3 regions of the Phascolarctobacterium sp. Marseille-Q4147 genome follow, and region 3 is predicted to be linked to each of the others. Evidence: riboswitches for the same ligand, from Rfam matches in the RefSeq annotation. Region 3 holds a riboswitch; each other region holds the start of a gene.

Region 1 (3,284 bases), 360 kb from region 3:
CGGCACGCTGCGGCTGAAATCGTCATCATGCCAGTCCGTGCGGTTGGAAAAGCGGATTCTGGTCAAAAATTCCAGACAAGTTACAAAATCACGCATCACATCACCTGCTTAAATGATTATACACGTCCATCGCTGCCTGCAGCACAACAATAGCCAGAGAAGCACCGGTGCCCTCGCCCAGGCGCATACCGGCATCCACAATCGGCGAAAGCTGCAGCAGCTCCAGCATTTTCTTATGAGAAATATCGCTGCTCAGATGCGAGCAGAGCATATAATCGCGGCACTGCGGATAGAGGCCGTAGGCCAGCAGTGCTGCAGCCGTAGCATTAACACCGTCAACCATTGTCGGTACGCGGCGACGGGCTGCGCCGATAATTACACCGGCCAGACCTGCATGATCATAGCCGCCGACCTTGCAGAGAATATCCATTGCATCGCCCTGCTGCGGCATATTTTTTGCCAGGCCGTCGATAACAACCTGACGTTTAATCTTCATGCGTTCGTCATTAATACCGCTGCCACGGCCGACAGTCAGCTGCGGGTCCAAGCCTAAAAAGGCGCTGGCAATAGCAGAGGTAGAGGTTGTATTGCCGATGCCCATTTCGCCTGTATAAAGCATATTATAGCCTTGGTCGATGCACATATCAGCCATCTCGATGCCAACGGCAATAGCCTTTTCGGCCTGCTCGCGCGTCATCGCCGGTCCCTGGGTGAAGTCATTGGTTCCCCAGGCTACCTTTTTCTGATAAACCTTGGGCAAATCGCTCAAATCAAAGGCAGTGCCTACATCGCAGACGAAAACATCGGCGTGCGCATGACGAGCCAGCACGGTAGCACCGGCGGTGCCGCGCATATAACCGTTAATCATCTGGCGCGTAACCTCCTGCGGATAAGCGCTGACGCCGTATTTCGCAATACCGTGGTCACCGCACATCAGAACCATCGCCGTCTTTAATTTATCCGGTAAATCCTTGCCAATCATGCCTGCAAGGCCTACAACCATATCCTCCAGCTTGCCCAAGTTGGCTGCCGGCTTGTCTATCTTAGCGTAGCCTGCCCGCACTTCTTGCATACGTTCTTCATCCAGAGCAGGTATTATGATTTTCTCCATATCAGTCGTTATTCTCCTTCATCCTCAAATTTAAAAGCCAATTTTTTTACGTCTACGGCCTGACCTGCCACACAATAATACACATGATCAGCCGCATCTGCCACGCGTTGGTTAACCCAACCGGCAAGGTCACGGTATTCACGCGCCATCTGATTATCCGGCACAATGCCGCTGCCCACCTCGTTCGTAACAAAGACAACGATTTTACCGCAATTTCGTGCTGCTGCCAGCACCTTGTCAATTTCGTCAAATACTACCTGACAACGCTCCAGGAATTCACCCTCCGGCGCATCCTTGCCGTAAAGCAGGTTACACATATAAACAGTCAGGCAGTCAAACAGAACCGCTCCTGTTTCCGCTGACAGCGCTTCAAGCGTGCGCTCGGCATGATAAGGCGCTTCGTGATTAATCCAACGCGCATCACGACGCTGACGGTGCAGACGCACGCGCTCCGCCATTTCCTCATCCAAGATTTCTGCTGTAGCAACGTAATCGCATTTGGGAGAATAATGCAATACATAGCGTTCTGCAAATTCGCTTTTGCCGCTGCGGGCTCCGCCGGTAACCATAATAATTTTTCCAGGCATATTTCAACCTCCCTTCGTTTTTGTAAGCTGCATGCTTTTCATTTTAAGCATATATGAAAAAAGCTCCCTTGCGGGAGATTCACAAAATGCAGCTGCAGCCAAAAATTCTATATTTACGCATACCAAAGCCAGCCTATCTCCCGTAGGCTCCAAGCTTCGTAACAGGCAGGTCTCCTGGCTTAGCTTCATCGCCCTCAGCGCCTTCCCAACTTGCGTCAGTGACATAATTGCCTGGGCTCCGCTTACAGTAGCGGGACTGCTCCGGATTCTCACCGGCATTCCCTTTTCAGCACCGGTCTCAACCAGCGCACCTGTCAAAAAAATTCCAAGTATATATATTCGACAGCAATTCCTATAATCCTGCTAAGGCGCAAAAAAAGAGCTGCCTAAGCAGCTCTTTCAGGAATCTCGTTATTTTGCGTAATCAACAGCACGGGTTTCACGGATGATAACAACCTTGATTTGACCGGGATATTCCATTTCAGCTTCAATCTTCTTGGAGATATCGCGTGCCAGAAGCACAGCGGAAGCATCATCGATAACATCCGGCTTAACCATAATGCGGATTTCGCGGCCAGCCTGTACGGCATAGCATTTTTCAACGCCCTCAAAGGACTCAGAAATTTCTTCCAATCGAGTTAAGCGCTTCAGGTAGCTTTCCAGAGTTTCGCGTCTTGCACCCGGACGGGCAGCAGATACTGCGTCAGCGGCAGATACCAGAACAGCTTCAACACTCTTAGGCTCGCAGTCACCATGATGCGCCAGAATAGCATTGACAATCAGGTCGGACTCACGGAACTTCTTGGCAATTTCGCCGCCGATTTCAACGTGAGAGCCTTCCATTTCATGGTCAATAGCCTTGCCGATATCATGCAGCAGGCCGGCACGTTTAGCCAGAACAACGTCAACACCGAGCTCAGAAGCCATTACACCTGCCAGGTTAGCAACCTCAACAGAATGGTTCAGGACATTCTGACCGTAGCTGGTACGATATTTCAGGCGGCCCAGCAGCTTAATCAGTTCGGGATGCAGGCCATGCACACCGACAGCAAAGGTAGCCTGTTCGCCGGCTTCCTTAATCTTCTGCTCAACCTCTTTTTGTGCCTTTTCAACCATTTCCTCAATGCGGGACGGATGAATACGGCCGTCATTAATCAATTTTTCCAGGGCGATACGGGCAACCTCACGGCGTACCGGATCGAAACCGGAAATAATAACAGCCTCCGGAGTATCATCGATAATCAGATCGATGCCGGTAAGGGTTTCCAGAGTGCGGATGTTACGGCCTTCACGACCGATAATGCGGCCCTTCATTTCATCGTTAGGCAGGCCTACTACGGAAACGGTGGTTTCCGCTACATGGTCTGCTGCACAACGCTGAATTGCCAGAGAGATAATTTCTCTTGCCTTGCGGTCAGCCTCATCCTTAGCCTGTTGCTCCAGATCCTTAACCATCATAGCAGATTCATGCTTAACCTCCTCCTCGAGGGATTGCAGCAGCTCTTGCTTTGCTTCGTCACTGGTCAGTCCGGAAATACGCTCCAGTTCAACCTGACGTTTTTCCAACATAGCATCAGCCTTCTCCT
Region 2 (3,284 bases), 810 kb from region 3:
TCCGACTCTTATAAAATATGAAAAGCTGGATGATTATACTATTCGTCTGCTTTTTAAAGAAGCAAATGTCAATGAATTATATAAGATGACTGATTTCGGTAGTCCTATTTATGCACCTGAGTGCTTTGCAGAAGATGGCAATTTTAAGAGCGTTGCGATAGGTACAGGACCATATAAGATTACAGAGAATGCTTTAAATAAATACGTAGTTCTTCAACGCAATGATAATTATTGGGGAGAAAAGGGCAGAATAGCTAAGTATGTTGTGCGGACGATTCCCAATACGGATACACGCTATGCTGCTCTGAAATCGGAAGAAATAGACGGAGTCATAGATATCAATGCGATACCACCGTTTTTGGCTGAGGAAATAAAAAAAGATCCACGCTTTGAGGTTAGAACAAATAAATCAACAATGATTCGTTATTTGGGACTTAACGGTACCAAGTTCCCTTTTAATGATATCCGCATGCGCAGAGCTGTAAGCCTTGCAATCGACAGAAAAAATCTGGTGCATAATATGTACTTGGATTATGCTGAGCCGACGGTTAATATCTTAAATTACACCAGCCCCGGTTATAAGGCTTTGCCACTAGACTATGATTTGCAGGAAGCAAAAAGATTAGCGCATGAGGTATTAGGCGATGAAAGATGCGAAATTACTTATTGTATCAACGGCAGTGAGCCTTTGCAGAAGGGGGAAGCGGAGCTTATTGCTTATTGGCTGCAGAAAATCGGCTTGGATGTAAAGATTAAGTCTATAGAATATGCTACTTTGTCGAAAATGCTGCGCAAGGGTGATTTCAATATTGTGCGCACTCAAAGAGGCTTGGCAAATGGTGATCCCTTCAGTGCTTTATATCCATTTGTTATGCCTGACGGTGCGTTGAACGTCAACAATCGTTTTGGTTATAAAAATAATGAGATTATTACTTTAATGAATAATGTGAAGCATATAACAGATGAGCAGGAAAGACAGCGTGTTTTTGACAGAGTGCAAGTTATTATTGGTTATGAACAGCCCGTTATTCCACTTTTTAATGACGTGAATATTGTTGCGTATAATAAACGACTGAAAAACTACAAGCCTTTAATCTATGGCGTGGATTTGAGTAAGGTAGAACTGTTGAATGAGCATGATTGATTTTTATTTTGCAAGAAATTAATAGATTGTATCTGGAACCTTTCGTAAGCAACGTGTTTTCTTGACATGAATATAAAGATGTGCTATAATTCTGAATATAAAATGCAACATATGTTACAAAATTAGCTTAATAAACTAAAGCTATCAGGTGTCGAAAGACTTAATAAATAAGCAGGTGCGAAGCCTGCGCTGTCACGCAGCTGTAAAGTGGAGTAAGCCTTAATAATGTCACTGGGCAACCGGGAAGGCGAGGCTTGCGAGGAAACTGAGCCAGAAGAATTGCCTGAAAAAGTTAACGGGAGTGTACTGCGAGCGACAGGAGGCTGCTAGGGGATAAGTGCGCCTTTCTGTAATTTGGCAGAAGGGCGTTTTTGATTGCCGGAAAACGAGAATCCCACAACACATGGCTTTTAACCGACGCTGCACGCGAAACTAGGACAGCTCGGCAGCGAAGGTTAGAAAATAAATTTTTGATGAGGTGTATGAGTATGATGAAAAAGAAAAAAGCATTGGCTATGTCCGTGCTGTGCGCAGTAGCAAGCGTAGGCTTTGTGATGGGCGCAAGTGCGGAAACTATGCATGGTAATCTTGAAGAGGTTATTGTTGAGGGAAGTGCAGATGTATTGCCGGGTGGCATGGTTGCCAGAACCGGTAACGTTGGTATCATTGGTAATAAAAATGTAATGGATGTACCTTTTTCTCAAACAAATATTACAGCTGATGCTATGGAAACCTTTGGCGGTATGAACCAGCCTTTGGATAATATTCTGGTAAATATTCCATCCGTGCGTCAGACCGGTACCATGCTGCATGGTGATTTTTTCTGTAAGAGGTAAATCTACCAATGGTTCCTTCTTCTATCTGAATGGCGTTCCGGGAATGTTAGGACAGTTTACAGTTCCGATTTTTATGGCTGAAAGCATTCAGGTTACCGAAGGACCGAATAAAGCTATTTCCGGCTCCTTCCCCACAGGTGAAGGCACCGGTGTTGCTGCGGTAGTAAACGTTGATACAAAAAAAGCTCTTGATAAGCCTGTATTCAGATATAAACAAGTATTTTCCGGTGAAAGCGGCTTAGGTGAATATCTGGATATCGGTAAAAGATTCGGTAAGAATAAAGAATGGGGTGTCAGAGTAAATACAGAGGTATTAAATGGAAATCCCGGTCATTATAAAGCAAGCAAAGAGGGTTCCAGCATTTTTGCCAACATTGACCATCAGGACGCTGACAGTAAATCCAATTTGCTCGTCGGTTATCAATATTATGAAGTTGATGATGGCATGAGATGGTTCGGCTTTGATGCTAATAATGTAAAAAAAGGTCTTTTGACTCACGTTCCCTCTGCTCCGAATTCCAAAAACAATTATAGCTTCCCCGGCATGACCAAAGCCTCCGAAGGCGCATTGATGGTATTGAACCATGAGCAGGCAATCGGTCACGGCACTAAGGCCTTCTTTAACGGCGGTTGGACAAGAAGCAATTTACGTAAAAATATTACCGGTCAAGGCAGCCGTTTGACTATTCTTGATGATGCAGGCAATTATGCAGGCAAATATTTTACCAGAAGAACTCCTGGCCATAAGTATTATGTGCAGACCGGTATTGAGAATACTTTTAAAACCGGTGAGGTTGAACATGATGTGGTTTTGGCAGTTGACAAATCCTGGTCTAAGTCCTGGACCGGTGTTGTCGGCGGTTATGGTCTGACTAACTTTAAGGGCTTGGGCGGAACCTTAGCAGGTGGCGTTAATCCTAATGAGAGCGTAAATATTCCTACCTTCAGTAATTTCCATAACAGTACAAGAACCTTCTGGGGTGTTTCTCTGTTAGATACTATGAAATTAGGCAAGGCTCAGATGATGTTAGGCGTTCATAAGCATGAATCCAATGCTGTAACCTATCCGGATCCGACTAAATCCGGTAAGGTAGCAAGTGTTAAGTCCAGCGCTGTTTGTCCTGCTTACGGTTTTGTTTACCAGCCTACAGATGAAGTATCAATTTATGCCAGCCATTCCGAATTCTTTGATGCCGGCAGCAGAGTCAGCGGCAGCACTGTTTATAATGCAGATGAAATCTTAGATCCGTCTAAAACAAAAATGGACGAAATCGGCGTTAAATACAGCAACAAGAACTTCTTGG
Region 3 (3,284 bases):
AATGTCTTTAGCCGGTATGAGTATGGGTGAGAATGTTTCGATTATCCTGACCTATCAGCTGGTGCGTGTGCTGGTGATAAATATCTTTATCCCGCCGCTGCTGGCATGGTGGTTTAAGGCTAAGCAGGTATAATTTTAGAGGATTGCAGAAAAAATTTTCATGATTTAAGAAAAATTTTTCTTGCAGTCCTCTTTGCTTTTGTATGTAAAATCCTTGTAAAATCGCATGGTGCAAGGCTTTGAAGCATTATAACCATCTATTGGGACACCAAAAGTCCATAGTGGACAAAAACGTCATAAGGTGTTATACTTAATGCATGTTAAGGCAAGACCTTAAAATAAAGCAGAAAGGATGATATAAAAATGACTTTTGAAAAATTTGTTGAAACTCTGTGCAACTTTAAATGGTATATGATTCACTGATTTCGGGAGGTGAGAATAATGCTGGAAAAATTTGTCAAAGTTTTGTATGAAATGAATTTCTACTATATCCATTAACAGGTGGTATAAAAATGAAGATTGCTAAATCGTAAGAACGCTTGCAGCTGAGCTGTAGGCGTTTTTTATTGCCTTAAAGCCTGCTGCTGATATAATAGATTTCTGATTGTATTATATGTGAATTAAACACAAAGAACAGTTAATCAGAAATGAATGCAACTACACATGAGACTGATACATACATGGAATAATAACACAAAAAATAAAAATCAGCAAAAAAGGTTGACAAGGTAAATAGTAACTGCTATAATTAAGACAACAAGTTGATATTGATATTACAGGTGCGAAAGCTCAATAGAGAAGCCGGTGAAAGTCCGGCACGGTCCCGCCGCTGTGACGTGGAGCGTGTTTTGTTTATACCACTGGAGGGGTCCTCTGGGAAGGTGAAACACGTGAAGAAGCGAAGCCAGAAGAACTGCCTGTAAGATGCATCGTCGTTTGACCTGCGAGAGACGGGGAGAGATGTCGTAGAGCTGTAGTATAGGTTTGTGCGCCTAGTAGCTTTTGATATTTCGCCGTTTTTCAAAAGTCCTGCCCATATTGGGTGAAGGATTCTTTTTGAGAAACGGTTTTCTGTTTCTTATGCCATTGAAGGTCACGTGATGGCTGTGACCTTTTGGAGAGTGGCCGGGCCATCGATGTTATCTGTCATACTTGTCCGCGATACTGGACATATCGTGTTTTTCAAATCCCATTCTCAAATTTTTCTTTTAGCTGAGAACATTTCCTTTCTCCTCTCAAGTACGACAGCGTAGGGGTGCGCTGTCGTACTGACAATCCAGCCATCACAAATGTGGTGGCTTTATTTTTTGCTGTTTAAAGGGAGGTTATTGATATGAAAGAATTATATTTGGCAGGCAAAATTGCTGAACTGCTTGCAGCCTTTGAAGGTATGAAAGGCGTTGAAGAAGTTGTTGCCGGACGTGCTAAAGCCAGCGGTGAGCTGGAAGTAAAGTGCGTACGTGTACAATATAACCCCAAAAAGACAGATATCTGCGAGCTTTTGAAAAAATACTTTAATGAAGGGGTAAATCCCTATATCATCGCAGAAGATCCATTGGAACAGGCTGCTGTTATTTACAAGGCTGCCGAAGATGTTCCGCAGATTGAATACTATGCCCGTTTTATGCAGAACCGTGGCGCAGAACCCGGTGCTGCTTTAGGCAACATGATTCTTAATGATACTATGCCTGAAGAAAACGAGCTGCGCAGAGTCCAGATTAATTACGGACGTCTGCAGGAGTTCCTGGCAGATTAAACTGCCTGTTATTTTGTTATATACGGCCTGGACAACCGTGACCGTGTATATAAATGCTGTTTGCTTCTTAAAATCTATCCAAGCAAGGATGCGGCACATGTCCCCTGATGACCGGGTGAGAGCGGTCGGATAGCAGCTGCATCGGCAGACGAGATTGGCTGGAGGTGATATGCGTTTCAGCTTGGTGCTGTGAGCTTTTTCACAGTAATGATTAAATTATTAAAGGAGGATTATTTGAATGGCTGATGAACAACAAAAAACTGCAGCAGTCGTTGATGGCGAAAGACCGTTGACAGACAAAGAACTGGAAGCCATGTTGCGTAAGTCAGAGAAAGTAACCGAATTCCCGGAGGTAACTTTTGATGAATTTACCGAACCCACCTGGGATGAATGGGTGGAGGCATGTAATGCACTGTTGAAGGGCAAACCCTTTGACAAGATCATGTATACCAAAAACTACGAGGGCATTACCTTTGACCCGATTTATACTCGTAAAGGCACTGATGCAATTCTGCCGACCAACGATTATCCCGGTATGGGCGATTTCCTGCGTGGCGCAACTGTTAACGGTTATGTACACGAGCCCTGGGGCATTGCACAAGCTTGCGATGAAACCCTGCCGGCTGAAAACAACGAGCTGCTGAAGGAAGAAATTTCCAAGGGCTCCACTGTTTACAATATCAAACTGGATACTGCAACCAAAAACGGCGTAGACGTTAAAGATGCAGAAAAACCCGGCGATATTGGCGTGAACGTTACTACTGTTGAAGATATGAGCGTTCTGCTGGATGGTCTGAAACTTGACAAATATCCTATTATGATGTACACCGGTGCCGGCGCTAAAAACCTGCTGGCTCTGACTGTTGCTGCTCTGAAGGGCGCTGGTCATGATGTTAAAACCCTGCGCGGTGTTATCGGCGGCGACCCGATCGGCGAGCTGGTAAAAACCGGTAAAACCGAAACCTCTCTGGATGCTTTGTATGATGAAATGGCTGAAACCATTAAATTTGCTAAAGCTAATACTCCGGAGTTGCGCACTGTTTTCATCAACAGTGATGCTTACACCGATGGCGGTGCAGAAGCAGTACAAGAAGTTGCTTACACCTTCGCTACTGCTGTTGAATATGTACGTCAAATGCAAAAACGCGGCGTTGAGCTGCACGACATTGCTAACTCCCTGTACTTCTGCTTCAACCAAGGTGCTAACTTCTTCATGGAAATCGCAAAACTGCGTTCCCTGCGTATGATTTGGGCAGCTATTATGGAAGCATTCGGTGCTGAAGAAGCAGACCGTGCTATTAAAGTTCATGGCCGTTGCGCTCGCTTCACCAAAACCGTTGTTGACCCGTATGTAAACATGCTGCGTAACTGCACCCAAACCTTCTCCAGCGTTGTAGGCGGCGTTTGCACTTATGACAACCCGCCGTTTGACGAGCTGATCCGTAAAGGCGACGTATTCTCCCGTCGTATCGCTCGTAACCTGCACGTAATGCTGCAAGAAGAATTTGGTATGCTGAGCCCGATTGAT

What was found. A riboswitch is a leader RNA that binds a small molecule or an ion and turns the genes downstream of it on or off. The one in region 3 is predicted to bind cobalamin.
Region 1: it holds a riboswitch for cobalamin, as region 3 does, so the genes downstream of both, cobU (bifunctional adenosylcobinamide kinase/adenosylcobinamide-phosphate guanylyltransferase) here and KAH19_RS02605 (conserved domain protein) in region 3, are expected to answer to the same signal.
Region 2: it holds a riboswitch for cobalamin, as region 3 does, so the genes downstream of both, KAH19_RS06500 (hypothetical protein) here and KAH19_RS02605 (conserved domain protein) in region 3, are expected to answer to the same signal.

Annotation. Positions count from the first base shown of each region.
Region 1 covers NZ_CP072874.1:199,524-202,807, forward strand. Annotated here, with positions in the region: gene cobS (adenosylcobinamide-GDP ribazoletransferase) at 1-96, opposite strand, end outside; gene cobT (nicotinate-nucleotide--dimethylbenzimidazole phosphoribosyltransferase) at 101-1,111, opposite strand; gene cobU (bifunctional adenosylcobinamide kinase/adenosylcobinamide-phosphate guanylyltransferase) at 1,120-1,698, opposite strand; cobalamin riboswitch at 1,845-2,028, opposite strand; gene rny (ribonuclease Y) at 2,110-3,284, opposite strand, start outside.
Region 2 covers NZ_CP072874.1:1,378,533-1,381,816, forward strand. Annotated here, with positions in the region: gene KAH19_RS06495 (ABC transporter substrate-binding protein) at 1-1,144, shown strand, start outside; cobalamin riboswitch at 1,274-1,446, shown strand; gene KAH19_RS06500 (hypothetical protein) at 1,633-1,980, shown strand; gene KAH19_RS06505 (TonB-dependent siderophore receptor) at 1,955-3,284, shown strand, end outside.
Region 3 covers NZ_CP072874.1:563,942-567,225, reverse strand. Annotated here, with positions in the region: gene KAH19_RS02610 (AbrB family transcriptional regulator) at 1-133, shown strand, start outside; cobalamin riboswitch at 761-936, shown strand; gene KAH19_RS02605 (conserved domain protein) at 1,334-1,756, shown strand; gene KAH19_RS02600 (acyl-CoA mutase large subunit family protein) at 1,995-3,284, shown strand, end outside.